4 regions of the Caulobacter sp. 05T431 genome follow, and region 2 is predicted to be linked to each of the others. Evidence: predicted binding sites of a transcription regulator. Region 2 holds the regulator's gene; each other region holds the start of a gene.
The links. Region 2 encodes LexA, which represses DNA repair genes until DNA is damaged. Its sites were predicted from a motif close to ATGTTCNCNANNTGTTCT; they were not measured.

Region 1: a site for LexA is predicted at 4,245-4,262, ahead of AC1U89_RS15695 (ATP-dependent helicase). Genes of this name have one in related genera too.
Region 3: a site for LexA is predicted at 3,031-3,048, ahead of AC1U89_RS04825 (ImuA family protein). Genes of this name have one in related genera too.
Region 4: a site for LexA is predicted at 1,734-1,751, ahead of ssb (single-stranded DNA-binding protein). Genes of this name have one in related genera too.

Annotation. Positions count from the first base shown of each region.
Region 1 covers NZ_JBFTKU010000016.1:93,546-106,214, forward strand. Annotated here, with positions in the region: gene AC1U89_RS15680 (AraC family transcriptional regulator) at 1-470, opposite strand, end outside; gene AC1U89_RS15685 (DNA polymerase III subunit epsilon) at 543-1,292, opposite strand; gene AC1U89_RS15690 (hypothetical protein) at 1,344-1,766, opposite strand; gene AC1U89_RS15695 (ATP-dependent helicase) at 1,851-4,244, opposite strand; gene AC1U89_RS15700 (hypothetical protein) at 4,367-4,567, shown strand; gene AC1U89_RS15705 (hypothetical protein) at 4,580-4,813, shown strand; gene AC1U89_RS15710 (ribbon-helix-helix domain-containing protein) at 4,810-5,037, opposite strand; gene AC1U89_RS15715 (Coq4 family protein) at 5,197-5,931, shown strand; gene AC1U89_RS15720 (nuclear transport factor 2 family protein) at 5,928-6,332, shown strand; gene modA (molybdate ABC transporter substrate-binding protein) at 6,458-7,222, shown strand; gene AC1U89_RS15730 (DUF3224 domain-containing protein) at 7,219-7,605, opposite strand; gene AC1U89_RS15735 (LysR substrate-binding domain-containing protein) at 7,719-8,639, opposite strand; gene AC1U89_RS15740 (hypothetical protein) at 8,735-8,905, shown strand; gene AC1U89_RS15745 (vWA domain-containing protein) at 8,998-10,833, shown strand; gene AC1U89_RS15750 (DUF4169 family protein) at 10,867-11,043, opposite strand; gene AC1U89_RS15755 (DUF6807 family protein) at 11,047-12,039, opposite strand; gene AC1U89_RS15760 (DUF2171 domain-containing protein) at 12,220-12,456, shown strand; gene AC1U89_RS15765 (glutathione S-transferase family protein) at 12,548-12,669, shown strand, end outside.
Region 2 covers NZ_JBFTKU010000033.1:6,772-11,157, reverse strand. Annotated here, with positions in the region: gene AC1U89_RS23020 (N-acyl-D-amino-acid deacylase family protein) at 1-760, opposite strand, end outside; gene lexA (transcriptional repressor LexA) at 1,012-1,716, shown strand; gene AC1U89_RS23010 (energy transducer TonB) at 1,910-2,311, shown strand; gene AC1U89_RS23005 (GFA family protein) at 2,315-2,722, opposite strand; gene AC1U89_RS23000 (glutathione S-transferase family protein) at 2,751-3,398, opposite strand; gene AC1U89_RS22995 (ComEC/Rec2 family competence protein) at 3,401-4,386, opposite strand, start outside.
Region 3 covers NZ_JBFTKU010000003.1:185,854-191,058, forward strand. Annotated here, with positions in the region: gene AC1U89_RS04820 (acetyl-CoA carboxylase family protein) at 1-2,941, opposite strand, end outside; gene AC1U89_RS04825 (ImuA family protein) at 3,062-3,841, shown strand; gene AC1U89_RS04830 (Y-family DNA polymerase) at 3,756-5,205, shown strand, end outside.
Region 4 covers NZ_JBFTKU010000009.1:163,282-166,656, reverse strand. Annotated here, with positions in the region: gene AC1U89_RS10885 (hypothetical protein) at 1-536, shown strand, start outside; gene AC1U89_RS10880 (hypothetical protein) at 617-1,288, shown strand; gene AC1U89_RS10875 (hypothetical protein) at 1,305-1,694, shown strand; gene ssb (single-stranded DNA-binding protein) at 1,838-2,341, shown strand; gene AC1U89_RS10865 (hypothetical protein) at 2,534-2,797, shown strand; gene AC1U89_RS10860 (hypothetical protein) at 2,801-3,375, shown strand, end outside.

The DNA.
Region 1 (12,669 bases), on a different contig from region 2:
CATTGGGCGGGGATGCCGCCGGGGCCCTCGCAGCCGTAGCGGCCGGAGAGGCCGGCGATCAGCAGGGCGCGGCCCTGTTCGATACGGGGCGGGGGAAGGTCGGTTCGAAGGCTTGCGTCCAGCACGATGGGCTCCACGAGGTTCAGGGGTTCCAGGTCGCGCGTCGCCCGCACCTGCTCGGGGGTGACCCCGAACTGGTCGCGGAACGCGCGGGTGAACGCCTCGTGCGAGCCGTAGCCGGCCTCCAGGGCCACCGACAGGATGTCGGGAGCCCCTTGGGCCAGCCGCCGGGCCGCCTCCGTCAGCCGCCGCCCGCGCAGATAGCCGATCACCGGGCGACCGGTGGCGACCACGAAGGCGCGGGACATGTGGAAGCGCGAAACCCCGCCGGCGTCGGCGATCTCGTCCAGGTCCAGGGGCTGGGCGGAATGGCTCTCGATGAACCAGATGGCCTGTTCGACGGGGTTCATGGGCGGGTCTCGCGACGAAGCGTGCGACCTGGATAGCGTGGGCTTCGCCGGCCTATTTGATCGCGATTGCGCTCAGAGCAAAGTCCGCTGCGCCGGCTCGGCCTCCGCCGCGGCGGGCGCTTCGCCCCGGCGACGCAGTTCGGTCTCGGCGCTGAAGCGGATGTTCGGATCGCGATCCTGCGCCAGCGTCGAAAGGGCTTCGGCGGCGAGACGGTCCCAGGGCTTGCCGCGCTCCGGACCGGTCGGCACGCGCGGCAGCAGGCCCGGCTCGCGGCTCCAGGCCAGCAGTTGCTCCAGCGAGGCCGCGTTCAGCATGTCGCGCAGGTGATGGGCCGTGACGTAGGCGTCGGGCAGGGCGCGGTGCGCGGGCAGGCCCAGCTCGTGGACCAGGCCCTCGGGCATGCGCTGGTAGCGCAGCATCTGGTTGGAGAAGCCGGTCAGGTGCGGCCAGACCCGCAGGGCGCACTTCCAGGTGCAGATCCACGCCGCGCCGCCCGTGAACCTCGGCGTGCAGTAGCGCTGCTCGAACGCCGCGCGATGGGCCGCCAGGGCCTGGACGCCGCCGTCCGGCTTCAGGACGCCGGCCGCGACGTCCTTCCAGAACGGCGCGCCAGCGACGTCGGCGTCGAGGATGTGGTGGACCGCCATGGTCTCGGGCGTGATCGGGCGGCCGGGATTGACCAGCGTCGATCCTCGACCCTCGTCGATGCGCCACCGGCCGCTCGGGTCCTGCGTGACGTCCTGCCAGCCGATCTCGCAGACGGCGTGCGGGCCGTCGCCGGCGGTTTCCAGGTCGACGACACGGATGCGGGGAGGAAGCATCCCCTGAATATGGGAAGCGGCGGCGCCCGATCCAAACGCGCGACCCCGTCCTCAGGGCAGCCTGGGCGGGGCGGGCTGCTTGAACAGCCAGCCCGCGATCGGCCGGCCCGGGATCTCATGCCGCGTCCAGATGCGGGCCCCGCCGTCGAAGACCGTGAAGCTGTTCGACCCCAGGCTGGGGCCGAAGTTCAGCACGCCGGACTTGTCGTCGGTGGATTTGCAGGTCACGCCGGAATAGGGGCTCTGCACCGCCGCCGTGCTGGCGGGGTCGTAGGCGATCACGCCGCGCCCGGCGCCGACGCCATGGGCGTCGAAGGTCAGGCTGATCCCCGCCAGGGCGTTCGGATAGGCGTCGAACTTGCCGCGCATGATCCCAGCGTAGGTGGCGCTCTTCAGGACGTCGCAGGCGGCGGCGTGGGCCGCGCAGGGCAGTAGGAGGGCGACGGCGGTCGCGATCAGGGCGGCGGATTTCAAGGCGAGTCCTCCAGAGGTTTTCGACCTGTGGTGACGCTCCGCCCTGTCCGGGGCCCCGTCAATCAGCCGTAACCCGCCCCCGCCTCAGGCCTTTTCCACGAAGCTGTCGATCACCTTCTTGTCGCCGGCCTTGTCGAACGACACCGACAGCTTGTTGCCCTCGACGCCCGTGACCTTGCCGTAGCCGAACTTGACGTGGAACACGCGGTCGCCGCGCTTGTAGGCGCTGGCCGCCGAGCTGGCCGAGACCGCCACCAGCCGGCCCTCGCCCTCGATCGGGGCCGAACGCGCGGCCGAGCCGCCGCTGCGCCAGGTGCTCCCGCGCTCGCTGAAGCCCGACGCCCGCTCCTGGGCCCGCTTCCAGCCGGGGCTGTCATAGCTGCCGGCGGTGAAGGTGCTGGTTCCCGGATCGTCCCAGCGCGACGACACCGTCTGCTGCATGCCCGGACCGCCGCCGTAATAGCCGGTCTCGGACGCCGCATCGACGTGGGCCAGGGGCAGTTCGTCGACGAAGCGGCTGGGCAGCTGGCTGGTCCAGCGGCCGTAGACCTGGCGGTTGGCCACGAAGCTGATCCGGGCCTCCTCGCGGGCCCGGGTGATGCCGACATAGGCCAGGCGGCGCTCTTCCTCGAGGCCCTTCTCGCCCTTGTCGTCCATGCTGCGCTGGCTGGGGAACACGCCTTCCTCCCAGCCGGGCAGGAAGACCAGCGGGAACTCCAGCCCCTTGGCCGAGTGCAGGGTCATGATCCAGACCGCGTCGTCGCCGGCGCCCTTGTCCAGGTCCATGACCAGRGACACGTGCTCGAGATAGGCCTCCAGCGTGTCGAAGGCGCTCATCGACTGGACCAGTTCCTTCAGGTTCTCCAGCCGGGTCTGGCTGGTGGGACCCTTGTCCAGGCGCAGGGCGTCGGTATAGCCGCTCTCCTCCAGCACCTGCTCCAGCAGGCGCTGGTGCGGGATCACCGTGGCCTGCTGGCGCCAGCGGTCCAGGTCGCGCAGGAAGTTGCTGAGCGCCGTGCGGGTGCGGGCGGGCAGGTCGTCGCCGCCGATGATCACCCGCGCCGCCTCGACCGTGGAGATGCCCTCCAGCCGGGCGATCTGCAGCAGCTTCTGCACCGAGGTGTCGCCGATGCCGCGCTTGGGCACGTTGACGATGCGCTCGAAGGCCAGGTCGTCGTCGGGCGACTGGATCAGGCGCAGATAGGCGTGGGCGTCGCGGATCTCGGCGCGTTCGAAGAAGCGCGGGCCGCCGACCACCTTGTAGGGGATCTGCAGCATCACGAACCGCTCTTCGAAGGCCCGCATCTGGAAGCTGGCGCGGACCAGGATGGCCATGTGGCTGTATTTGCGGCCGGCGCGCTTGGCCTTCTCGATCTCGTCGGCGACCATCCGGCTTTCGGCCTCGCCGTCCCAGACGCCGCTGACCTTGACCTTCTCGCCGCCCGAGGCCTCGGTCCACAGGGTCTTGCCCAGTCGGCTCTTGTTGGCGTCGATCAGGCCCGAGGCGGCCGCCAGGATGTGCTCGGTGGAGCGGTAGTTGCGCTCCAGCTTGATGACCTTGGCGCCCGGGAAGTCACGCTCGAAGCGCAGGATGTTGTCGACCTCCGCGCCCCGCCAGCCGTAGATCGACTGGTCGTCGTCGCCCACGCAGCAGACGTTCTGGCGGCCCTGGGCCAGCAGCCGCAGCCACAGGTACTGGGCGACGTTGGTGTCCTGGTACTCGTCGACCATCACGTACTGGAAGCGCCGCTGGAAGTCGGCCAGCACGTCCGGATTGGCCGTGAAGATCGTGATGTTGTGCAGCAGCAGGTCGCCGAAGTCGCAGGCGTTCAGGATGCGCAGCCGCTCCTGGTACTGGCGATACAGGGTGATGCCCCGTCCGTTGGCGAACTCGCCGGCCTCGCTCTGGGGCACGCGGTCGGGCGTCCAGCCGCGGTTCTTCCAGGTGTCGATCAGGCKGGACAGGGCGCGCGGCGTCCAGCGCTTGGCGTCGATGTCCGCGGCCTCGATCAGCTGCTTCAGCAGCCGTTCCTGGTCGTCGGTGTCGATGATCGTGTAGCTGGACTTCAGCCCCACCAGCTCGGCGTGGCGGCGCAGGATCTGAGCGGCCACCGAGTGGAAGGTGCCCAGCCAGCGCAGGCCCTCGGCCTCGTCGCCGATAATGTGGGTGATCCGCTCGCGCATCTCGCGCGCGGCCTTGTTGGTGAAGGTGACGACCAGCAGCTCCCACGGCCGGGCGCGGCCGGTGGCCAGGATGTGGGCCAGGCGGGTGGTCAACACCCGGGTCTTGCCCGTGCCCGCGCCGGCCAGGACCAGCACCGGGCCTTCGGTGGCCTCGACGGCGGCCCGCTGTTCGGGGTTCAGCCCCTCCAGATAGTTCAGGGGCGCGCTCTCCGGCGCGCGCGGGCGGGCCAGGTCGGAGATGCGGGGGGCGGGGAGATCACCGGGGAAGTCGGACGAGTCGAAGGCGGAAGACATGGAACATATGTAGCACAAAGTTCCGCCGGCTTAAGCCCTCGCGCCATCGGCCGCATCCGGACCGGAACCTCGCCCCCCACCTTCCGTTTGTTCGGCGGGGATGGACATCACAGGAGACTGACGTGGCAGAAGAAACCAACACGGGCGGGGGCGGCAACGCCGGCATGGCGTTCATCATCGGCGCCCTGGTGGTGGTCGTGGCGGTGATCGCCTACTTCGTCTTTACAGGCGGCATGACCCAGAAGAAGAAGGTCGACATCAACGTTTCCGCGCCGCAGCTGGAAGCGCCCAAGGTTCCGGACGCGCCCAAGCCGGCGGGTTAAGGGAGGGGCTCCATGGCCCGTCACAACGAAATCAGGCCTCAGCACCTGGGCGTGGCCGGGCTGACGATGCTGGGCGTGCTGCTGCTGATCATCGCCTTGGTGATCGGCGGCTGGCGCTCGGGTCTGCTGACCGTGAAGACCGCCGACCTGTCGATGCGGTTGCCTGAGCGTCCGGCCTTGCCCCGGACGCCCAATCCGGCGCCGATCCCGCTGCCCAAGCCCGGGCCGGGCGTCGAGCAGGGCTAGACGGTTCCCGCGTCGGCCCCCTGGGCGTGCTGAAGGGCGAACACCCTGCAGGCCGAGGCCAGCGGGCGTTCGCTCCGTCCGGCGTCTATGCGCTGGATCAGGGCGGCGACGCTGATCCTGTCGGCGCCGGCCGCCTGCTGCAGCACCGCCCAGAACTCGGGCTCCAGGGCCAGGGAGGTCGCGTGGCCGGCCAGGTTGATCGAACGCTTCTTCAAACTGCCCATCGTGCCTATCCCCTGTTGCTCTCGGATCACGTCGCAGATCGGGMGTCGCTGAACCCTCTTGAATAAAAATGACGCCATGTCATCTTTATCGGGTCAGCAGGAGCATGCCTCATGATCGCAGCCGCGCAAGTGCTCGGTGAGCCAAAGGCCCGCCAACCGATGAAGCGAGGGCGTCAGGCCTTCACCCTGCAGCCTTTGCGGGCGATGCGGGCCGTCCGGCGCCTGATCGCCGACAAGGAGGACACCGCCTCGGTGTTCGAGATCATGCGCGCCCTGGCGGGCAACGCGATCCCCAGGGGCTACACCCGCCTGCTGAGCACGCCCGAGGGCGGCCGCATCGCCTATGAGCGCGACGAGTTCGCCGAGCGGCTGTCGGACCCGGCCTGGCTGGCGCAATTCGGGCCGGGCACGGTGGGCGCGGCCTATCGCGACTTCATCGCCCCGCGCGGCCTGTCGGCCGAGGGCCTGGCCGAGGAGAGCCGCAAGGTGCCCGAGGCCGACGTCGACGCCGCGCACCCGCTGGCCTGGTACGCCCGCCGCATGCGCGACGTGCACGACGTCTGGCACGTGCTGACCGGCTACGGCACCGACGCCCTGGGCGAGGTCTGCGTGGTGGCCTTCTCGTACGCCCAGACCCGCAGCCTGGGCTTCGCGGTCATCGCCCTGGCCGGCGCGCGCCAGTTCCAGAAGGCCCGGCTGGGCCAACCTTATGGCAAGGCCGTTCGCGAGGCCTGGCGCAACGGCCGCGCGGCGGCCTGGCTGCCGGCGGTGGACTATCCGGCCCTGTTCGCCATGCCGCTGGAAGAAGCCCGCCGCACTTACAAGGTCGCGCCCAACACCGCCTACCAGGCCATCCCGCCCGAATATCGCGACCGCTTCAAAGAGGCCGCGTGAGCCCGGGGACGAGCGAAGCGACCAACCGCGCCGTCGCCGAGCGCTACGCCCAGGCGTGGCGGGACGGCGACCTGACGGCCCTGCGCGCCTGCTATCATCCCGACTTCACCCTGCATTATTTCGGCGACCATCCGCTGACCGGCGACCATATCGGCCTGGCCGCCGCCCTGGCGACCTTGGCCGAGGTCAGCCGCCGCACCGGCCGCAGGCTGGTCCGCATCGTCGACGTGACGGCCGGCCCCGAACGGGCCGTGGTCATCGCCCGCGAGGCGTTCGAGCGCGACGGCGTCGTCACCGAGCTGGACCGCGTGCTGGTCTACCGCATCGAGGACGAACTGCTGGCCGAGTGCTGGGTCTATGACGGCGACCAGGCGCTGGTGGACAGCTTCCTGCGCGGCTAGCGGGCCTGTCCAGAATTTCTCACATCGCGTGGTTTCGCCGAAGCATCGCCGAGGCTTGACCTTCTTCGGCGTTCGGTAGTTCAACTACATAACGCGCCCTGCATCGGCCTCCCGAGAGATTCTGCATGATCACCCGTCGCTTCCAGATCGTCGGCCTCGCCCTGTTCGGGGCGGCCCTGACCCTTGGGGCGGCGCCCGCCCTGGCCGCCGACACCCAGGTCGCCGTCGCGGCCAACTTCACCGAGCCGGCCAAGGAGATCGCCGCGGCCTTCAAGGCCAAGACCGGCCATACCGCCACGCTCAGCTTCGGCTCGTCGGGCCAGTTCTACACCCAGATGGCCCACGGGGCGCCTTACGAGGTCTTCCTGTCGGCCGACGCCGAGCGGCCCAAGAAGGCCGAGGACGAGGGCCTGGCCGTGCCCGGCACGCGCTACACCTACGCCTTCGGCCGGCTGGTGCTGTATTCGAAGACGCCCGGCCTGGTCGACGACAAGGGCGCGGTCCTGAAGACCGACAAGTTCGCCAAGCTCTCGATCGCCGACCCCACCGCCGCGCCGTACGGTTTGGCGGCGGTGCAGACGATGCAGAAGCTGAAGGTCTACGACGCCCTTACGCCCCGGATCGTCAAAGGGTCCTCGATCACCCAGGCCTATCAGTACGTCGCCACCGGCAACGCCGAGCTGGGCTTCGTGGCCCTGTCGCAGGTGATCGCCGAGCCGGGCGGGTCGCGCTGGCTGGTGCCGACCGCCGACCACGCGCCGATCGAACAGCAGGCCGTGCTGCTGAAGACGGGCGAGAAGAACCCCGCCGCCCGGGCATTCCTGACCTTCCTGAAGTCGCCGACCGCCGTCGCCATCATCAAGCGCTACGGCTACCAGGTCCGCCGCTAGGCGGGGACTTCGTCAAACCAGTAGTCCAGAGTCGCCCGGGAGCCTTTCCCGAACTCGCCCTCGAAGCCGCCGTCGCCCCGGAGGCCTTGCAAGGCTTCGGTTCCGCTTCCCGGCGTCACCCTCCAGGTCGCGTGAATTCGGCCGGCCTCGACGGTTTCATGTCCCTCCAGCACGAATGCGCCCTGTCTGCCGTGGAGGCGGCCTTGGAACCGTTGCACGCTGGCAAGTTTCGCGCGGCCCTCCAGGCTCGCGATCTCGAGTGCGCGTACCTGGGACTCGCCTTGGAGGTCGCCGGTGAAGATCTCGGTGATCCTGACCTCCGCCAGCGAGGCTCCGGGCGTCGCGTCCCAGACATCCCGTTCGGAGCTTACGACCGAAACCATGGCTTCGGCATGGACAGGCCTCTTTGCGGTTCCCGCGGGTGACACTGGAATCTCCTGGCGGCGTCCCCCAGAAACGGCGGGGCTCGCTTCACCGTTCCGAGTCGGCTCCGGCGTCATGTTCGGCGGTAACGGGCGATCAGCGGATCGGCCGCCGCCTGGTCCAGGATCCAGTCGCGGAAGGCGGCGATCTTGCGCACCCGGCGGCGTTCGACCGGATAGGCCAGCCAGTACCCGCCGCCGCCGTTGTCGGCGACGATGTCGAACGGCGCGACCAGCCGGCCCTGGGCGATCTCCTGGGCGAAGAAGATCGGCGAGCCCAGGGCCACGCCCTGACCGGCCAGAGCCGTGGCCACCTCCAGCGCCTGGGCGTCGGCCGACAGGCGCGGCGCGGCGTGGTCGCCGCTGGCGTCGACGCCCGCCGCCGCGAACCACGACGCCCAGAAGTCCGGCGAGCCGATGCGCGGCGCGCGCAGCACGTCGGCCGGGGTCGCCAGGCCGCCGACGCGGGCCAGGACCTCGGGCGTGCAGAGCACGGTCTGGGCCGCGGGGATCAGGAAGTGCGCCTCCAGCCCCGGCCACTCGCCGTGGCCGGCGCGCAGGGCCAGGTCGAACGGCTCGCGCTGCAGGTCGACCACCCGGCTGGACGCGTCCAGCCGCACCGCGATGCGGGGATGGGCGATCTGGAAGCCGCCCAGGCGCGGCGCCAGCCACTGACCGCCCACGCTCTGGACCGTGGTGATCGACAGCACGCCTTCCTCGGTGTCGACCAGGTCGGACACGGCGACGCGCAGGACGCTCATCGCCTCGCTGGCGGCGCGCGACAGCCGCTCGCCGGCCGGGGTCAGGGTCACCTCGCGGGGGAGGCGGGTGAACAGCGGCTGGTCCAGGCGCTGCTCCAGGGCCTTCACCTGCCAGCTGACGGCGGCCTGGCTGACGCCCAGCTCGTCGGCGGCGCGGGTGAAGCTCTTCAGGCGCGCGGCGGCCTCGAAGATGCGGATGGCGCTGAGCGGCAGGCTGGCGAGGATGTCTGGCATAAGTAGTGCTTATGATTAGGCAAGGAAGCCGCGTTTGTCACCTAACGTCGTTCGCGAGAACTTCCCATCATCGTAACGCTGAGGAGGCGACGGTGATGGACGAAGCGATCAAGACCCATAAGGAAACTACGTTCGGCTGGGTGCTGGCGATCCAGGAGATCGTCGCGGCCTGGCGCGGCCGGCTGGACCGCCTGGCGCGGGAGCAGGCGGCGCAGGCGACCCGGGACGCTCAGGCCAAGCCGCGACGCTACCTGGCGCCGCGCTAGGAGCTCCGGGCCCGATCCCAAGCGTCACCGATTTCGCGTGCGCTTGCGCCGCCGCATGCTAGCCTCCGGGACAACCATAAAGGGAGGTGTGCATGTCGCGTTTCTCGTCTCGCGCCCGGGGGTGCTCGCTGGGCGGACTGGCCTTGGTCGCCGCCATCGGCCTGGCGCCGGTTTCGCTCGCGTGGGGGCAAGCCGCGCAGGTTCCGCCCGATAAGGACGACGACGCAGGCCTGGAAGAGGTCATCGTCAGCGGCATGCGGGTGCGCCAGGGCGGGGCGCAGGACATCAATCACTTCCGGGGCGAGGTCGCGGCCAAGCGCATTCCGATGCCCGACACCATCACCCCCGAGGGGCTGATGGGCGACTACGACCTGGTGATCCCGGGTACGCGGAGCTGCGAGGCCCTGCTGTGCCTGACCGGTGAAGCCATGCGGGCCGACCTCCTGGCCTCGCCTCAGGACAAGCTGCTGGTGGGCCTGGGCTTCAACTCGAACATCGACGCCAAGACCTGGACGCGCGCGCCGCTGAACCTGGTGGCGGTGGTCGACAAGTCCGGCTCGATGTCGGGCGAGCCGTTGGCCCGCGTGCGCCACAGCCTGCACCAGATCGTCAAGCAGCTGCGCCCGGGCGACCAGATCAGCATCGTGCTCTATGGCGACCGGTCGTACCGTCACCTGGAGCCGACCCGGATCGACACGGCCAACCGGCCCGTGATCGAGGCGGCGATCGACGCCATCCAGAGCAACGGCTCGACCAATATGGAGGCCGGTCTGAAGGTGGGCTACGAGACCGCCTTCGCCAGCATGGACGGCTTCAAGGGCGCGACCCGCCTGATGTTGTTCACCGACGAGCAGCCCAATGTCGGGGCGGTGGACGCCGGCAGCTTCATGGGCATGGCGCAGGACGCCTCGCGGCGCGGCGTGGGCCTGACCACCATCGGGGTCGGCGTACAGTTCGACGCGCCGCTGGCGACCAAGGTCGCCGGGGTGCGCGGCGGCAATCTCTATTTCCTGCGCGACGACAAGGACGTCGAGGCCGTGTTCGCTGAAAAGCTGGACACCATGGTCTCGGAGCTGGCCTTCGACGTGACCCTGACGGTCAAGGCGCGGCCGGGATACCGGGTCTCGGCGGTCTATGGCGCGCCCGACGACATGCTGAAGACCGCGCCCGACGGCGGCATCAGCTTGACGGTGCCGACCGCCTTCCTCAGCACCAACGGCGGCGGACTGTTCGTGACCTTGGCCAAGGCCCAGGACGCCGCGTTCCTGCCTGAACCGGCTTTGACCTCGGCCGACAAGCTGATGGACGTCAAGCTGGACTATGTGCGGGCTGTGGACGGCAAGACCACCGGTGACGCCCTGGCCGTGGCCGCGGCGGGGCCGGCGCCCAGCGACGGCCTGCGGCTGGGTCACACCCTGGTCGACGAGTTCCTGTCGCTGCGCCAGGCCGCCAGCCTGTACCATCAGGCCGGCGACGAGGAGGGGGCCTATCAGGTCATGCGCCGCCTGGACGCGCGGCTGAAGGCCGATCCCGATCCGCGCCTGGCGCCCGAGCGGACGCTGGTTGGCGGCCTGCTGCAACAGACCGCCTTCCTGTCGGGCCATGGAAATGAAGCCGCCGAGGGCGTGCGTTCCGGGGCCCTGGTCGGCCTATGGAAGGTGTCGCGGATCCAGGGGGAGGGGACGATCGACCTGCGTCCCGGCGATCGACTGCAGTTCGGCGATGACGAGCTGGTCGTTCATCGCCGCGCCGGCCTGGAGTTCAAGAGCGACGAGCCCGAGGCCTTCCAGGCCAACGATCGCCAGGTCGCCCTGGACGATTCCGCGATCGTCTTCGACTATCGCCTGCGCCGACCCGGCGGTCTGGTGCTGACGGATCGCCGCTCTGGCGTCACGGTGGTCCTGTCGCGGATCCCGACAACGTCGTGACGTCGCCGGACGCGTCTGGACGGGAAGGCGCTGCTAGTCCTCGCGCTTGGCGCCGTCCAGGTCGCGCTTCAGCTTCTCCGCCCGGGCCGCGTCCAGGGTCTTGTCGGCCTTGGTGCGGCCGAACTTGGCGCGGTTCTCGACGGCCTTGGTCTTGGCGTCGGTCTTGGCCTTGGCCTTGCGGGCCTGGTTCAGGTTGAGGATCTCGGCCATCGGCTAGCCCTTCTTCTTCGGCCCAGCGGAGGCCGGTGTCGCCGGCCGCAGGATCAGGGTCGACTGCAGACGCAGGGTCTCGCCCTTCTTCAGCACGAACGGCGCCCGCCCGGGGAAGACGCAGTTCTGCATCGACAGTTCCTTGCGCAAGATCCAGCGGGTGATCGGCGCGCCGTTCGCCTTGCAGGCCAGACCCACGGTCCAGGCCGGAGAGCCGCCGCCCGCCGTCCAGGCGAAGCCCATCGACTTGCCGGCCTCGACCGCCTCGACCGCCGGGGTCACGGTCTTGCCACCCGAGCCGAAGTTGAGGCGGTCGGGCCGGACCAGCCGCACCGAGAAGCCGCCATAGCCCTTGGCGTCGTCGCTGCCGCCCAGGGCCAGGGTGTCGCTGCGGGCGGTGATCACGGTGTCGAAGTCGATGCGCCGCGCGCCGTCCTTCAGCGGATAGACCCGGACCTTGGTGGTCTCGCGCGCCACATAGTCCACCTCGGGCGTGGAATTGACGATCCAGTCGGCGTTGACCACCAGGGTCCCGCCGCCGGCGCTGTCGCCCTTGAAGCGCTTTTCGCGGACGTTGAAGGTCAGGCCCTTCATGAACCAGCCGTCGGCGACGTTCTTGCCGTCGACCAGCACCTGGTGCCAGCTCCAGAAGGCGCCGCGCTGATGCAGGTGGTCGGCGGGCCGGTCCTCGGTGAGGACCGCGCCGTCGGGCGCCCAGATCGGGTGGACGTAGTTCAGCCGGCCCGGCTCGCGCGGATCGGCGGCCGCGGTGCGGTAGAACAGGACGCTCTTGCCGCCGTCGGTGATGGTCACGCCGTCGGCCGCGAACACCGCGTCGACCCGGGGCAGGGGCGTGGCGGGGGGCGTGGCTGGGGCCGGAGCCGGTTCAGGCGCCGCCGCCGCGACGGGCGCGGCCTCCGCCGCCTGGGCCCAGGCGGTTCCGGTCCACGCCGTCGCGCCGGTCAGGACGAGCAGGGCGGCGAGCGGTCGGATCATCGGTGTTTCCTCAGGCGGGGAAGAGCGGTCTTCCGAGTGATAGCCAGGAACGCGACCGGCGCAAAGTCGCAACCTTGACTAGAACATAAAGCGAACATTGCTCGCCCGCAAGCCTCTTGGAAACTGCGCCACGGGCTTGTCCGTTTGCCCTGCCGAACGTCCATCAAAAGGAGGATGCCCATGATCGACGCCTCGCAACTGCGCGAACATCTGGAAGTGGTCGGTTCGGACGGCGGTCACGTCGGCCGCGTGGACCACGTGGTCGGCGGCGAGATCGAGCTGGCCAAGCTGGACCTGGGCGGTGGGCTCAAGCACCACCTGATCCCGATCACCTGGGTCGACCATGTCGACGAGGACGGCGTGCACCTGAACCTGACCAAGGACGACGCCAAGGCCCGCTGGCGCGAGAAGCACTAGGTCGCGCGCCGGAAGCCTTTCGCAGCGGGGCTGATTGACAGCTTCGCCGCGCTGAACGATCCCTCGCCCGGCAACGGGTGAGGGATCGCGCATGTACCAGCTCTATTACAGCCCTGGCACGGCCAGCCTGGCGGTCCACTGGTTGCTGATCGAGATCGGCGCGCCCTTCGAGCTGGTCCTGACCGACACGGCCACCGGCGCCCAGAAGCACCC
Region 2 (4,386 bases):
CCGGGCCGTCGGGGAAGAAATCCGAGACCAGCTGCAGCACGCCCTTGCCGGCGGCGGCCAGGCCCAGGGCGATCCCGGTCAGTTCGTCCTCGCCCGCCGTCAGGGTCGGGGTCGGCTGGCCGTCGCTGGTGCGGTGGTTCAGCGTCCGCGAGGTGGAAAAGCCCAGGGCCCCGGCCTCGACCGCGCGCCGGGCGATGGCGGCCATGGCGGCGACGTCGGCGGGGGTCGCCGGCTCGCGGTCGGCCCCACGCTGGCCCATCACGAACACCCGCAGGGCCGCGTGCGGCAGCTGGGCGCCGATGTCGACGTCGAAGGCGCGGCCGGCCAGGAAGTCCAGATAGTCGGGAAAGCTCTCCCAGGCCCAGGGCAGGCCCTCGGTCAACACCGGGAACGGGATGTCCTCGACGCCCTCCATCAGACGGATCAGCCGGTCGCGGTCCTCGGGCCGGCACGGCGCGAAGCCCACGCCGCAATTGCCCATGACCACGGTGGTGACCCCGTGCCCGGCGCTGGGCGTCATCGAACTGTCCCAGGTCGCCTGGCCGTCATAGTGGGTATGGATGTCGACGAAGCCCGGGGTGACCAGGCGGCCCCGCGCGTCGATCTCCTCGCGGCCGGGCGCGAGGCCTGGCCCGATCGCGGCGATCAGGCCGTCCTTGACCGCCACATCAGCGACGAAGCCCGGGCCGCCGGTCCCGTCCAGCACCGTCCCGCCGTGGAGGACCAGGTCGTAGGCGTGCTCGGCGGCGTGCTCGGCCATGGGCCGCGTCCTCCCGTGACTTATCGTTGTTCAGGAGGCTCCGCCTCGCGCGGCCGGTCGTCAAGCCTGGGGCCCCTCGATTCGGCCGCCCCCGGGGGATCGCCGCCACGCCCCCCGGAGCGACGCCTGTATTTCCTAGGGATTTCGGCCGCCTTTCCGGCGAACACCGTTAACTTGACATCAACGAAGAACACCTAGAGAACATCTGCAGAGGTTTGCGGTTTGTTCCGCGACAACTGGCGAGGCCGGACATGCTCACGCGCAAGCAGCACGAGCTGCTGATGTTCATCCACGAACGGATCAAGGAGACCGGCGTCTCCCCCTCCTTCGACGAGATGAAGGAGGCGCTKGACCTGGCGTCTAAGTCCGGCATCCACCGCCTGATCACCGCCCTCGAGGAGCGCGGCTTCATCCGCCGCCTGGCCCACCGGGCCCGGGCGCTGGAAGTGGTCAAGCTGCCCCAGCAGGCTACGACGGCCTCGCCGCCCAAGGGGCGCGGGACCTTCAAGCCGCAGGTGGTCGAGGGCGGCGGGCAGACCCCGTCGATCCCGGCCCCGCCGATCGCCGCCGACAACACGCGCGAACTGCCGATCCTGGGCCGCATCGCCGCCGGCACCCCGATCGACGCCATCCAGCACGAACGCGAGCGCCTGCCGGTGCCCGAGACCATGCTGGGCGGCGGCGAGCACTACGTGCTGGAAGTCCAGGGCGACTCGATGATCGAGGCCGGCATCCTCGACGGCGACTATGTGATCATCAAGAAGGGCGACACGGCCAACAGCGGCGAGATCGTCGTGGCCCTGGTCGGCGAGGAAGCCACCCTCAAGCGCCTGCGCAAGAAGGGCGGCTCGATCGCCCTGGAAGCGGCCAACCCCAAGTACGAGACCCGCATCTTCGGCCCCGACCAGGTCGAGGTGCAGGGCAAGCTGGTGGGGCTGATCCGGCGGTATCACTAGCCGTCCCCGCCTCCGCTCATCCCGGCGAAACGAAGTTCGGCGCGAGCCAAAACCGGGACCCAGATCATAAGGCGTTGAGTCTGGCTGACCGGACTCAGCGCCTTTTCGTTTTGGGTTCCAATTTGCGGAAGCGTGGTGGACGGGCAACCATGCTCAAGCTACCCAAGAACGAAGTCACCCCGAGGGACACGCCTTGATCCTGCCTTTCATCCTGGCCCTGCAGACGGCCCCGGCCGTCGAGGCTCCGGCCCTCGCGGCTTCCACCCAAACCCCGCTCGGCGCGCAGGATGTGAAGATCAACACGGGCAAGTTCCAGGCTGATCAGTACTATCCCGACTACGCCCAGCGCATGGGCGTGTCCGATGTCGTGGAAGCGACCTGCACGATCGGCCGGAAAGGCGCGTTGGAAGACTGCTTCTTCGGTTCGCCGGGGATCAGCGGCTACGGCTTCGACCAGGCCGCGGCCAAGCTGCTGGCCGCCTCCAGGGTCGCCGCCAGGGTCAAGTCGAGCGAATCGATCGAGGGGCGCACGCTGCATCTGACGATCCGCTTCACGTCCCGCAGTTCCCACGATTTCAGGKTGCGTTTCGAGTAGCCCTCAGGTCGGCATTCCCGCCGGCCGGTTCTCGACATATTGCGGCACGTTCAGCGGCGGCAGCCAGGGCTCGCGGCGTTTGACCCAGACCTCGTACTGCGGCGTGAACTGGCCGATCTCGTCCAGTCCGCCCAGGTGGATTTCGATCTCGTCGTCGTCCTCGTCGGTGGCGGTCCAGAACAGGGGCGAGCCGCAGGTCGGGCAGCCGTGCAGCAGGCCGTGTTCGGCGCCGGCCCAGACCTGTGTCCGCCCCGCGATCCGCACCTTGTCGGCGCGGAAGGCCGCGAAGGCGTTGCAGGGCGCGCCGTGTCGCTTGCGGCAGGTCAGGCAGTGGCACAGCCCCACCCGCAGCGGTCCGCCGCTGGCCACATAGCGCACCGCCCCGCAGGCGCAGCCGCCGCTTCGTTCCATGGTCGCCTCCGTCGCTCGCCCCCAACGCTCAGAACGCCAACCGCCCCTTCAGTTCCCCGAACGGGACCATCACGTGCTCGCGATAGGCCGCCCGGGCCGTCAGCCGGTCGTACCAGCCCGCCAGGCGCGGAAGGTCCGGCCGGTCGATCTCCAGTTCGAACCAGCGGTAGAGATGGGTCCCGATGGCGATGTCAGCCAGTGACAGGGTCTCGCCGCCGACGAACGGGCGATCCGTCAGCTGGCGATCGATAACCGTCAGACAACGGACGGTATGATCCAGCGCCCTGGCCACGGCGGCGGTGTCGCGGTCGGTCTCCGGCGTGCGATAGAAACCCCAGAACACCCCGCCCAGGAAGGCCGGCTGCAGCGCCGTCTGCGCCCAGTCCATCCAGCCGTCGATCAGCGCGCGCAAGGCGGGATCGGCGCTCCAGAAGCGGTCACCGCCATGGACGGCCGCTAGGTAGCGCAAGATGGCGTGGGACTCCCACACCACCACCCCGCCGTCGTCGATCACCGGAACCTTGCCGTGCGGGTTCATCGCCCGGAACGCCGGATCGTCCAGCCCGCCGAAATCGCCGCCGGCCGGGATGTGCGTATGCGGAAGACCCAGCTCGCCGACAAGCCACAGCACCTTCTGGACATTGGCCGAGCTGCGCCGTCCCCACACTTTCAGCATGGCTATCCCCTCGCCGCGCCGCTCCAGGGGCGGACGCCCCGCAGCGGCTGGGCCCAGACGATCCACCATTCCCCGCCACGCCGATAGAGCTCGGCCGCGCCGCCGGTCGCGAAGTCGTCGGCGTCGAGCACGATCCGGTCGCGGCAGGCCGGCGGCGCGGCCGCCACGGCGCCGCGCAGGACGACGATCTCGGCCTCACCGCACATCGCCGCCAGGTCGGTGAAGTCGGGCGCGGTCTTGCTCCACGACAGGGCCAGGGCCACGGGGGCCTCGGCGGTCGGGGCGCAGGACCGGCGGTCGCAGGCGTAGAGCGGACTGGGCGCGGCGCTTTCGGGCACGACCAGGCCCCGGCGGCGGCCCCACAGCTCGGCCCCGAACCGTCGGGCGTCGGGGCGCAGCAGCACCGCCTCGCGGCCCTGGCGCACGGCCGCCGTGCTCCCGTCGGGGGCGATCCAGACGTCGGGCGGGGCCGGACGCGGCCACAGGGCCACTGCCAGGGCCAGGGGCGCGCCCAGCCAGCGCAGACGTCCCCGCCACAGGCACAGCAGCATCAGGCCCACGAAGGCCAGGGCCAGGGTGAACGGCGGCCCGCTGGCCACCACGTGCTGGGCCCCGCCGGCGCTGGCGAAGCCCTCGGCGATCCACATCATCGCCGCTATGCCCCAGCCCGCCACGGCCAGGAACGGCGCGCCCAGGCCGAAGGGCTCCAGCGCCGCGCCCAGGGCCAGGAACGGCATGATCACGAACGACGACAACGGGGCCACCGCCAGGTTGGCCGGCAGGCCCCAGACGGCCACGCGGTTGAAGTGCTGCATGGCGAACGGTCCGGTGGCCATGCCCGCCACGAAGCTGGCCCCGATGCTGACCGCCAGCCAGCCGGCCCCGCCCTGGATGGCGCGGATCCACCAGGGCGTGGAGATCTCGCGCACCGGGCGCGGCCAGGCCTCGGCCAGGGCCACCAGGGCGGCGGTGGCGGCGAACGACATCT
Region 3 (5,205 bases), on a different contig from region 2:
CGAACTCGCCGGTCGGCCAGGCGGCGATGAACAGCGGGGCGTGGAAGCTGCCGCCGGCCATGGCCTGGGCGCCCAGGCCGTAGCCCTTGCGGGTGACCACGGTCAGCAGCGGTGTGCGCAGCTTGGCGCCGGCGATGAACTGGCGGCTGACCCGCCGCACGGCGCCGGCGTCCTCGCTGTCGGGACCCACCATGAAGCCGGGGGTGTCGCACAGGCTGAGCACCGGCAGGCCGAAGGCGTCGCACAGCTGCAGGAACCGCGCGGCCTTCTCGGCTCCGTCGCCGTCGATCGCCCCGCCCAGGTGGCGCGGATCGTTGGCGATCAGCCCCAGGGGGCGGCCCTCGATCCGGACCAGGCCGGTGATCATCCCCGCCGCGAAGCCGCCGCGCAGCTCAAGGAACGAGCCGGTGTCGACCAGTCCGGCGATCAACGCCCGCACGTCATAGACCCGCAGGCGGTTCTCCGGCACGGCCTGGCGCAGCAGGCGCTGGTCGGGACAGGTCCAGTCCACCGTCGCGCCCTGGAAATAGGACAGGGCCTGCTTGGCCAAACGCGTGGCGTGGGCCTCGTCGTCGGCCAGGATGTCGATCACGCCGTTGGCCCACTGATGCGCCGCCGGGCCGATCTGCTCGGGCCGGAACACGCCCAGCCCGCCGCCCTCGATCATGGCCGGGCCGCCCATGCCCAGGTTCGAGTCCTTGGTGGCGATGATGATCTCCGACAGCCCGGCGATGGCGGCGTTGCCGGCGAAGCAGCGACCGGCGACGATGGCGATCTTGGGCACGACGCCGGACAGGGCCGCCAGGCTGCGGAAGGTCGGCACGTCCAGGCCCGCCACCGCCGTGGTGTCGGTGTCGCCCGGCCGTCCGCCGCCGCCCTCGGCGAACCAGACGATCGGCAGGCGCTGCTCTTCGGCCACGGCCAGCAGGCGGTCGGACTTGCGGTGGTTCATCGCCCCCTGCGTGCCGGCCAGCACGGTGAAGTCGTAGGCCAGGGCCGCGACCCGGGCCTTGTCCGGGGGGAACAGCGCGCCGTTGACGCTGCCCACGCCGGTGATCAGGCCATCGGCGGGCGTGGCGGCGATCAGGTCCTCGGTCGAGCGCCGGCGTTTCTGGGCGGCGATGGCCAGGGCGCCGTATTCCAGGAAGCTGCCCGGATCGACCAGGTCGTCGATGTTCTCGCGCGCGGTGCGGTGGCCGGTCTTGCGGCGCTTGGCCACCGCCTCGGGCCGGGCCTCGTCCAGGGTGAAGCGATGGCGGGCGATGACCTCGGCGTGGTCGGGGCGGATCGCGTCGGGATCGACGACTTCGGCCGCCAGGGCCTCATCGCCCTCGACCTCGGCGGGCTCCAGATAGAGCAGGGGCTGGCCCGGCCGCACCGGCTCGCCCGGCGAGACGGCGACCCGCACCACCCGGCCGCCGGTCTGCGCGTGGACCAGGTGCTCCATCTTCATGGCCTCCAGCACGGCCACCGCCTGGCCGGGGCGCACCAGGTCGCCCTCGGCCACCTCGACGACGCCGACCAGGGCCTGCAGCGGGGCGACGACCGCGCCCTCCTCGGCGCCGAAGGCGGGACCGGCGGCCGGCGCGCCGACGGCCTCGAACAGCCGCCCGGCCTCGCGGTCGATGAAGTCGGTGGTCGCCGTCCCGTCGATCGTGGCCGGCTCGGCCAGCAGCACGCGCAGCAGCGGGATGGTGGTGTCGACGCCCTCGATGCGGAACTCGGCCAGGGCCCGGGCCGCGCGTCCCGCCGCCTCGGCCGGCGTCCGGCCGCGCCCCACGACCTTGGCCAGCAGGCTGTCATAGGCGCCGGTGACGACCTGTCCCGCCGCGCCCGCCCCGTCGACCCGCACGCCGGGACCGCCCGGGGGCCGGTAGGCGGTGATCGTCCCGGTCGAGGGCTGGGGCGTCCCGTCGGCGGCTAGGGTCTCCAGATTGACCCGGCCCTCGATCGCATAGCCGTGGGCGGGTGGCGTCGTGGCCAGGCCGACGTCCGCCAGGCCGGCCCCGCCGGCCAGCTCGAACTGGGCGCGGACCAGATCGACGCCCGTGACCTCCTCGGTCACCGTGTGCTCGACCTGGAGCCGGGCGTTGACCTCGATGAAGGCGAACGCTCCATCGGCGCCGACCAGGAATTCCACCGTCGCCAGGGTGCGATAGCTGGCGCACAGGCGGACGGCGGCGTCGAACAGGGCGGCGCGGGTCGCGTCCGGCAGGTTCGGGGCGGGGGCGATCTCGACCAGCTTCTGGCGGCGGCGCTGCAGCGAGCAGTCGCGGTCGCCCACGGCCACCACCTGCAGCCCGTCGCCGGCCACCTGCACCTCGATGTGGCGGGCGCCGTCCATCAGCCGCTCGGCATAGAGCGCGCCGTCGCCGAACGCCGCCTGGGCCTCGCGGGCGCAGGCCTCGAAGGCGGCCTCGACCTCGCCGGCCTCGCGCACCGGGCGCATGCCGCGCCCGCCGCCGCCGGCCGCCGCCTTCAGCATCATTGGCCCGTGATGGGCGAAGAACCGCTGGGCGGCGGGCAGGTCCAGGGCGCCGGTCCCCTCGATCAGGGGCACGCCCTTGGCCAGGGCCAGGGAGCGGGCCAGGGCCTTGTCGCCGAAGGTCTCCAGATGGGCGGGGGAGGGGCCGACGAAGGTGATCCCCACCGCCGCGCAGGCCCGGGCCAGGGCCGGGTTCTCGGCCAGGAAGCCGTAGCCGGGGTGCAGGGCGTCGCAGCCGGCGGCCTGGGCGGCGCCCACCACGGCGGCGATGTCGAGATAGGCGCGCGGGCCGGCGCCGGGCAGGGCGGTCGCCGCATCGGCCGCCGTCACGTGCGGAGCGTCGGCCTTGTCGGTCGCGAACACCGCCACGCCGGCGATCCCCAGCTCCGCCGCCGCCCGGGCGATGCGGACGGCGATCTCGCCGCGATTGGCGATCAGTACGCGCTTGAAGGGCAGGGCGAAGGGCATGGGAACTCCCGGCGGCTTCATACGGCCGTTTGACGCACCATGACGGGCTCCGCTTGACTCTCCAACCCCGGAAGATCAGAACAAAAGTGGAACATTGGAGATGCGAGGATGGCCGGGGCGAAACCCGCCCTTTCGGCTTTGAGAGCCCAGATCGCCGCCCTGGAGGCGGGGACCCGGACTCCGCCTCCCGTCCTGCCGTTCGGCGATCCGCGCATCGACGGCTGTTTCCCGGCCGGCGGCCTGCAGCGCGGCGGCTGGCACGAGGTGGGCGGTTCGGGGCTGGAGGAGGAGACGGGCGCCGCGCCCGCCGCCTTCACCGCCCTGATGCTGCGCCCCTTGGCCGCCAAGGGGGCGGTGGTCTGGGTGATGCGGCGCGACGACCTGCACGCGCCGGGCCTGGTCAATCTGGGCTTCCCCGTCCAGCGCCTGATCCAGGTGCGGGCCCGCGACGAGGCCGAGGTGCTGGCGGTGCTGGAAGACGCCCTGGCCACGGTGGGCGTCGCCGCCGCGATCGGCGAGGCCGAAAGCCCCGACCTCAAGGCCGGCCGTCGCCTGCAGCTGGCCTGCGAGCGGCGCGGCGCGACGGGCGTGCTGCTGCGGCGACGGCCCTATGGCGGACCGGCGGGCAYGGCGCGGGAGGTTTCCGGCGCGGCCGCCCAGACCCGCTGGCGCATCGCCGCCGCGCCCAGCCAGCCGCCGCCGGGCGAGCCGGGCCTGGGCCCGCCGCGCTGGCGCGCCGAACTCGAACGCTGCCGGGGCGGTCGTCCCGGCGCCTGGATCCTCGAACAAGCGGAGGCCCTTGATGGCCCGCATCCTTTCCGTCTGGTGTCGCAACTGGCCGATCACGACGTGGCGGCGGGTGAACCCGAACTTCGGCTCGTCGGCTGAAACCCCCTCCGGGGCTTTGGTGGCGGCGAAGCCGACGAAGGGGACTCCACCGCCCCCCGTCGCCCTGGTCGCCACCGAGGGCGGGACCCGCCGTCTGGCCGCCGTCGACGAGGCGGCCGCCTTGCTCGGCCTGCACGTCGGCCAGAAGGCCGCCGACGCCGCGGCCCTGGTCCCGGACCTGGTGACCGCCGACCACGACCCGGACGGCGACCGCGCGGCGCTGGAGATCCTGTGCGACTGGTGCGTGCGCTTCTCGCCCGCCGTGGCCATCGACGGCCTGGACGGCCTGTTCCTGGATGTCGAGGGCGTCTCGCACCTGTGGGGCGGCGAGGCCATGATGCTGGACGACCTGCTGGACCGCCTGGCCCGCTGGGGCGCGCCGGCCCGGGGCGCGATCGCCGACACCCCTGGCGCGGCATGGGCCCTGGCCCGCTACGCCCCCGACCGCACCATCGCCCCGCCCGGCGGCCAGGCTCCGCTGGTGGCGCTCTTGCCCGTCGCCGCCCTGCGCCTGGACGAGGCGGCCCAGGCCCAGCTGCCGCGCCTGGGGTTGTTCAGCGTCGGCCAGCTTCTGGCCCTGCCGCGCGCCCAGCTGGCCAAGCGCTTCGGCCTTTCCGCCGTGCTGCGCATCGACCAGGCCCTGGGCGCGGCCCGCGAGGCCCTGACCTTCCGTCGCCCCGCCACGCCCTGGTTCGACCGCCTGGCCTTCTTCGAGCCGATCAGCGCCCTGGAGGACCTGGAGCGGGTGACGTCCGACATCTGCGCCCTGCTGTGCGCGCGGCTGGAGGCCGAGGGCCAGGGCGCGCGGCGGTTCGAGCTGGTGTTCCACCGCCTGGACGGCAAGGACCAGCCGGTGCGCGTGGGCCTGTCGCGTCCGGGCCGCGACGCCGTGCGGATCGCCAAGCTGCTGAAGCCGAAGCTGGATGTGGTCGATCCCGGTTTCGGGATCGAGGTCGTCACCCTGTGGACCGACGACGTCGAGCCGTTGTCGACGGCGCAGCGCAGTCTCGACGCCGACGGCGGGGTCAGCCTGGAGGAGGGCCTGGCGCCGCTGATCGACCGGCTGATCAACCGCCTGGGCGAGGATCGGGTCTGGCGCGCCGACCCGCACCAGAGCCATGTGCCCGAGCGCTCGGTGGCGCGTCATGCGCCGCTGGAGTCCTTACCGGACGACGCCTGGGATCCCGACCGTCCCAGGCCCTCGCGCCTGCTGCGTCGACCCGAGGCGATCGAGGTGATGGCCAAGCTGCCCGACGATCCGCCGGTCCAGTTCCGCTGGCGCGGCAAGTCGCGCCGCGTGCGCCTGGCCGAGGGGCCCGAGCGGATCGGCCAGGAATGGTGGCGCAAGGCCTTCGACGAGATCG
Region 4 (3,375 bases), on a different contig from region 2:
GCACCCTGACCACGATCAAGATCGAGCAGGACGACACGCTCGACACCCTGGCCGACAAGATCCGCAAGGCCACCGGCTACGCGGCGAAGGTCGAGTTCAGCAGCGTCGGCAACAACCGCACCCTGCGCATCAGCCCGTCCCAGACCACCTCGACCGTCGAGATCCTGCCCGGCAAGGGCGGCACCGACGTGCTGGAGTCGCTGGGACTGAAACCGGGGATCGTGCGCAACACCAAGACCGATCACGGCCAGACCGTCTCGGCCGACGGCAAGGGGCCGATCTACGGCTTCGCGCTGGACACGGGCCTGGACCTGACCACCGACGTCGGCCGCAACGCCGCCGTGTCGGCCATGACCAAGGCCCTGTCGGCGGTCCGCAACGCCTATCGCGAGATGGCCGACACCGCCAACGGCGTGAAGCGCACCGACGCGACCGCCTCCTCGAACAACAACGTGAACGGCCCGGTCCCGGCCTATCTGACCAACCAGATCGCCAACTACCAGGCGGCGCTGAATCGCCTGACCGGCGGCGGCTAGGYCGACCCGTCGCGACGGCCCTGGAAGCCGTCTTTAGCCTTGGACTTGAAAGCGTCATCACCGCGTCGTAGCCAGGGATCATGGAACTTCTCAAAGATCGACGCGTGTTGCTGGGCGGCGGCGCCGCCCTGGCCCTGATCGCGGGCCTCGGCATCGCCCTGACCGTGATGCACGGCAACAAGTCGCCGACCGCCGACCCGCCGGCCTCGCGCGCCGGCCTGATCGTCGAGACCGGCCGCGCCGACGACAACAAGCTGGACGCCAACCGCCCGCTGCGCTGCTTCGTCGGCGGCCAGTTCGTGGGTGAGATCACCCTGGCCGAGTGCGCCAAGAAGAACGGTGTGGCCACCGGCGCGCTGGACGTCGGCGTCGACGAGACCGGCGCCCTGGCCGCCGCCGACCAGGCCGGCACCGTCCTGACCCCGCTGCCGCCGCCGCCCGAGGCCCTGACCGTGCCCGCGCCGGCCGCGCCGCCGACCGCCCCGACGCCGACCGCGTCGACCACGCCCCTGGCCGTCTGCTGGCGCTACGCCGGCGGCGAATGGCGCAAGCTGCCGGGCGAGATCACCGTCAACGCCTGCGCCCAGCAGATCTCGGGCGGCAAGTGCGAGAAGGCCGGCGGGGCCACCTACGGCCGCTGGGGCGACGAAACCCTGCGGATCGTGCCGGGCAAGGTCGAATCCTCGTCCGACAACCGCACCTTCCATTCGATCATCGACCTGGGGCAGGGCTGCTCCATCCCGTCGGCCTAGAGAGAGTCCAAGACCCATGCGCCTTCCCGTCGTCGCCCTCTCGCTCGTCGCCGCCGCCGCCGTCGTCGGACTCACCGGCTGCGAGAAGCAGACCAAGGCCCCGTTCGAGGCCGGGGTCTGCATGCACGTGATCGAGCAGAAGGACGGGACGCTGAAGTTCAACCCGGTGGCCCGCAACGTGCCGAGCCTGGAGCTCTGCGCGGCCGAGTTGGAGGGCATGCGCCTGCGCTTCGTGCGCCTGGGCAGCACCAACCGCGAGATGACCGGCGCCTATCAGGGCAAGTTCATCTTCCTGCAGAAGGAAGGCATCTATCTGGGCGACACCTACGAGGGCGCCCGGTTCATGTCGCTGGTCCGCACCGGTGACGGCCGCCTGGCGGTCCCGGGGGCGATGCCGCCCCAGTAGGGCGCGGCTCAAACCCGGGGATAACCTCGGCGCTCCACAGGAACATTTGTGGAACAAAGCTTGATTTCGCTTTTAAGAACCCGTTAACGTCCGCCTCAGATGCCGGCGCGTTGGGTCGCCGGGCGTGAACAGGAAACTTCCCCATGGCGGGCAGCGTCAACAAGGTCATTCTGGTCGGCAATCTCGGGGCCGACCCCGAAATCCGCACCCTCAGCTCGGGCGACCGCGTCGCCAACCTGCGTCTGGCCACCTCGGAAACCTGGCGCGACCGCACCTCGGGCGAGCGCAAGGAAAAGACGGAATGGCACCGCGTCGTGATCTTCAACGACAACCTGGTGAAGGTGGCTGAAAGCTATCTGCGCAAGGGCTCGACGGTCTATATCGAGGGCGCGATCCAGACCCGCAAATGGGCCGACGCCTCGGGCGTCGAGAAGTACTCCACCGAGATCGTGCTGCAGAAGTTCCGCGGCGAACTGACCATGCTGGGCGGCCGAGGCGACGGCGCCGGCGCGTCGAGCGGCGGCGGCTATGACGAAGGCTACGCCGGCGGCGGCGGCGGCAACTTCGGCGGCGGCGCCCCGCGCAGCCAGCCCAGCGGTCCGCGCGAAAGCTTCTCGGCCGACCTGGACGACGAGATCCCGTTCTAGGGATCGGTTCGACGCCAGATTCCGAGCAGCGGTCGGCTCCCCGGAGCCGGCCGCTTTTTCGTGTGCGCTTTCTCACGACCGCGCGGTGGGCTGCGCCACCGCTGGGACTGGCCCGGCCGGCGATCTTGGCCTTGGGGGCGCGCCAGGCCTGTCGGCTTGATCCGCGGACTCCCCCTTGGGAGGAGATCAGGAATGGCCGATTCTGCGGGACTCACCGACGAGGAGGTCCTCGTCGCCGGCGTCGCCGTCTTCGTGCACGCGCGCGACCTTCGGCAGGATCCGCCCGGCGCCGACGAGACGCTGGCCCAGATCGGCGTCGGGGCCAACAGCCTCGACTTCGCGATCCGCGACTGGGTCAACGACCGGTTCCGCGCGCCCCCCAAGCGCAAGCTGGTCAGCGGCGACCTCGAACTGTCCATGACCTGGGCCGAGTTCGTCCTCAAGGCGCTGAGCTGACTGATGCGGCGCCTGCTCATCCTCACCGCGGCCGCCTGCCTGGTCGGCGCGCACGCCCACGCCCAGAACTCCAAGTTCACCCTCAACGCCGACGAGGCGCCCAACGACCAGCCGTGGTCCGACCCGGCCTCGTTCAGCTACATCAAGGACAAGGGGGCCAAGGCCGCCCTGTMGCTGGACGCCGCCGGCAAGCTGAGCTGGCGTCTGGGCGACAACACGACGTCCACCGGCTTCGGCCGCTTCGTGGCGCATCGCAACACCGCGACCGGCAATCAGGTCGAGACCTACGCCGCCGAGGCCGGCCTGCATTTCGAGCAGAGCACCGCCAGCGGCGATGTTCCCAATCCGAACGCCTTCTACCTCTTCCACGACGTGTCGCTGGGCTACGACTACAAGACCAATTTCGACGACGAGGCCGACGGATGCGACGCCACGCCCAAGCCGGTCGAATGCGTCCGCTCCCATGAACGATCGGTGCGGCTGGCCTGGACGCTGCAGCCGTTCCACCTGAGCTGGGAGAGCGTTCCGGCCTATGTGGACGGCAAGCTGACGGGCCAGAGCCCGGACGTCGCCTATTC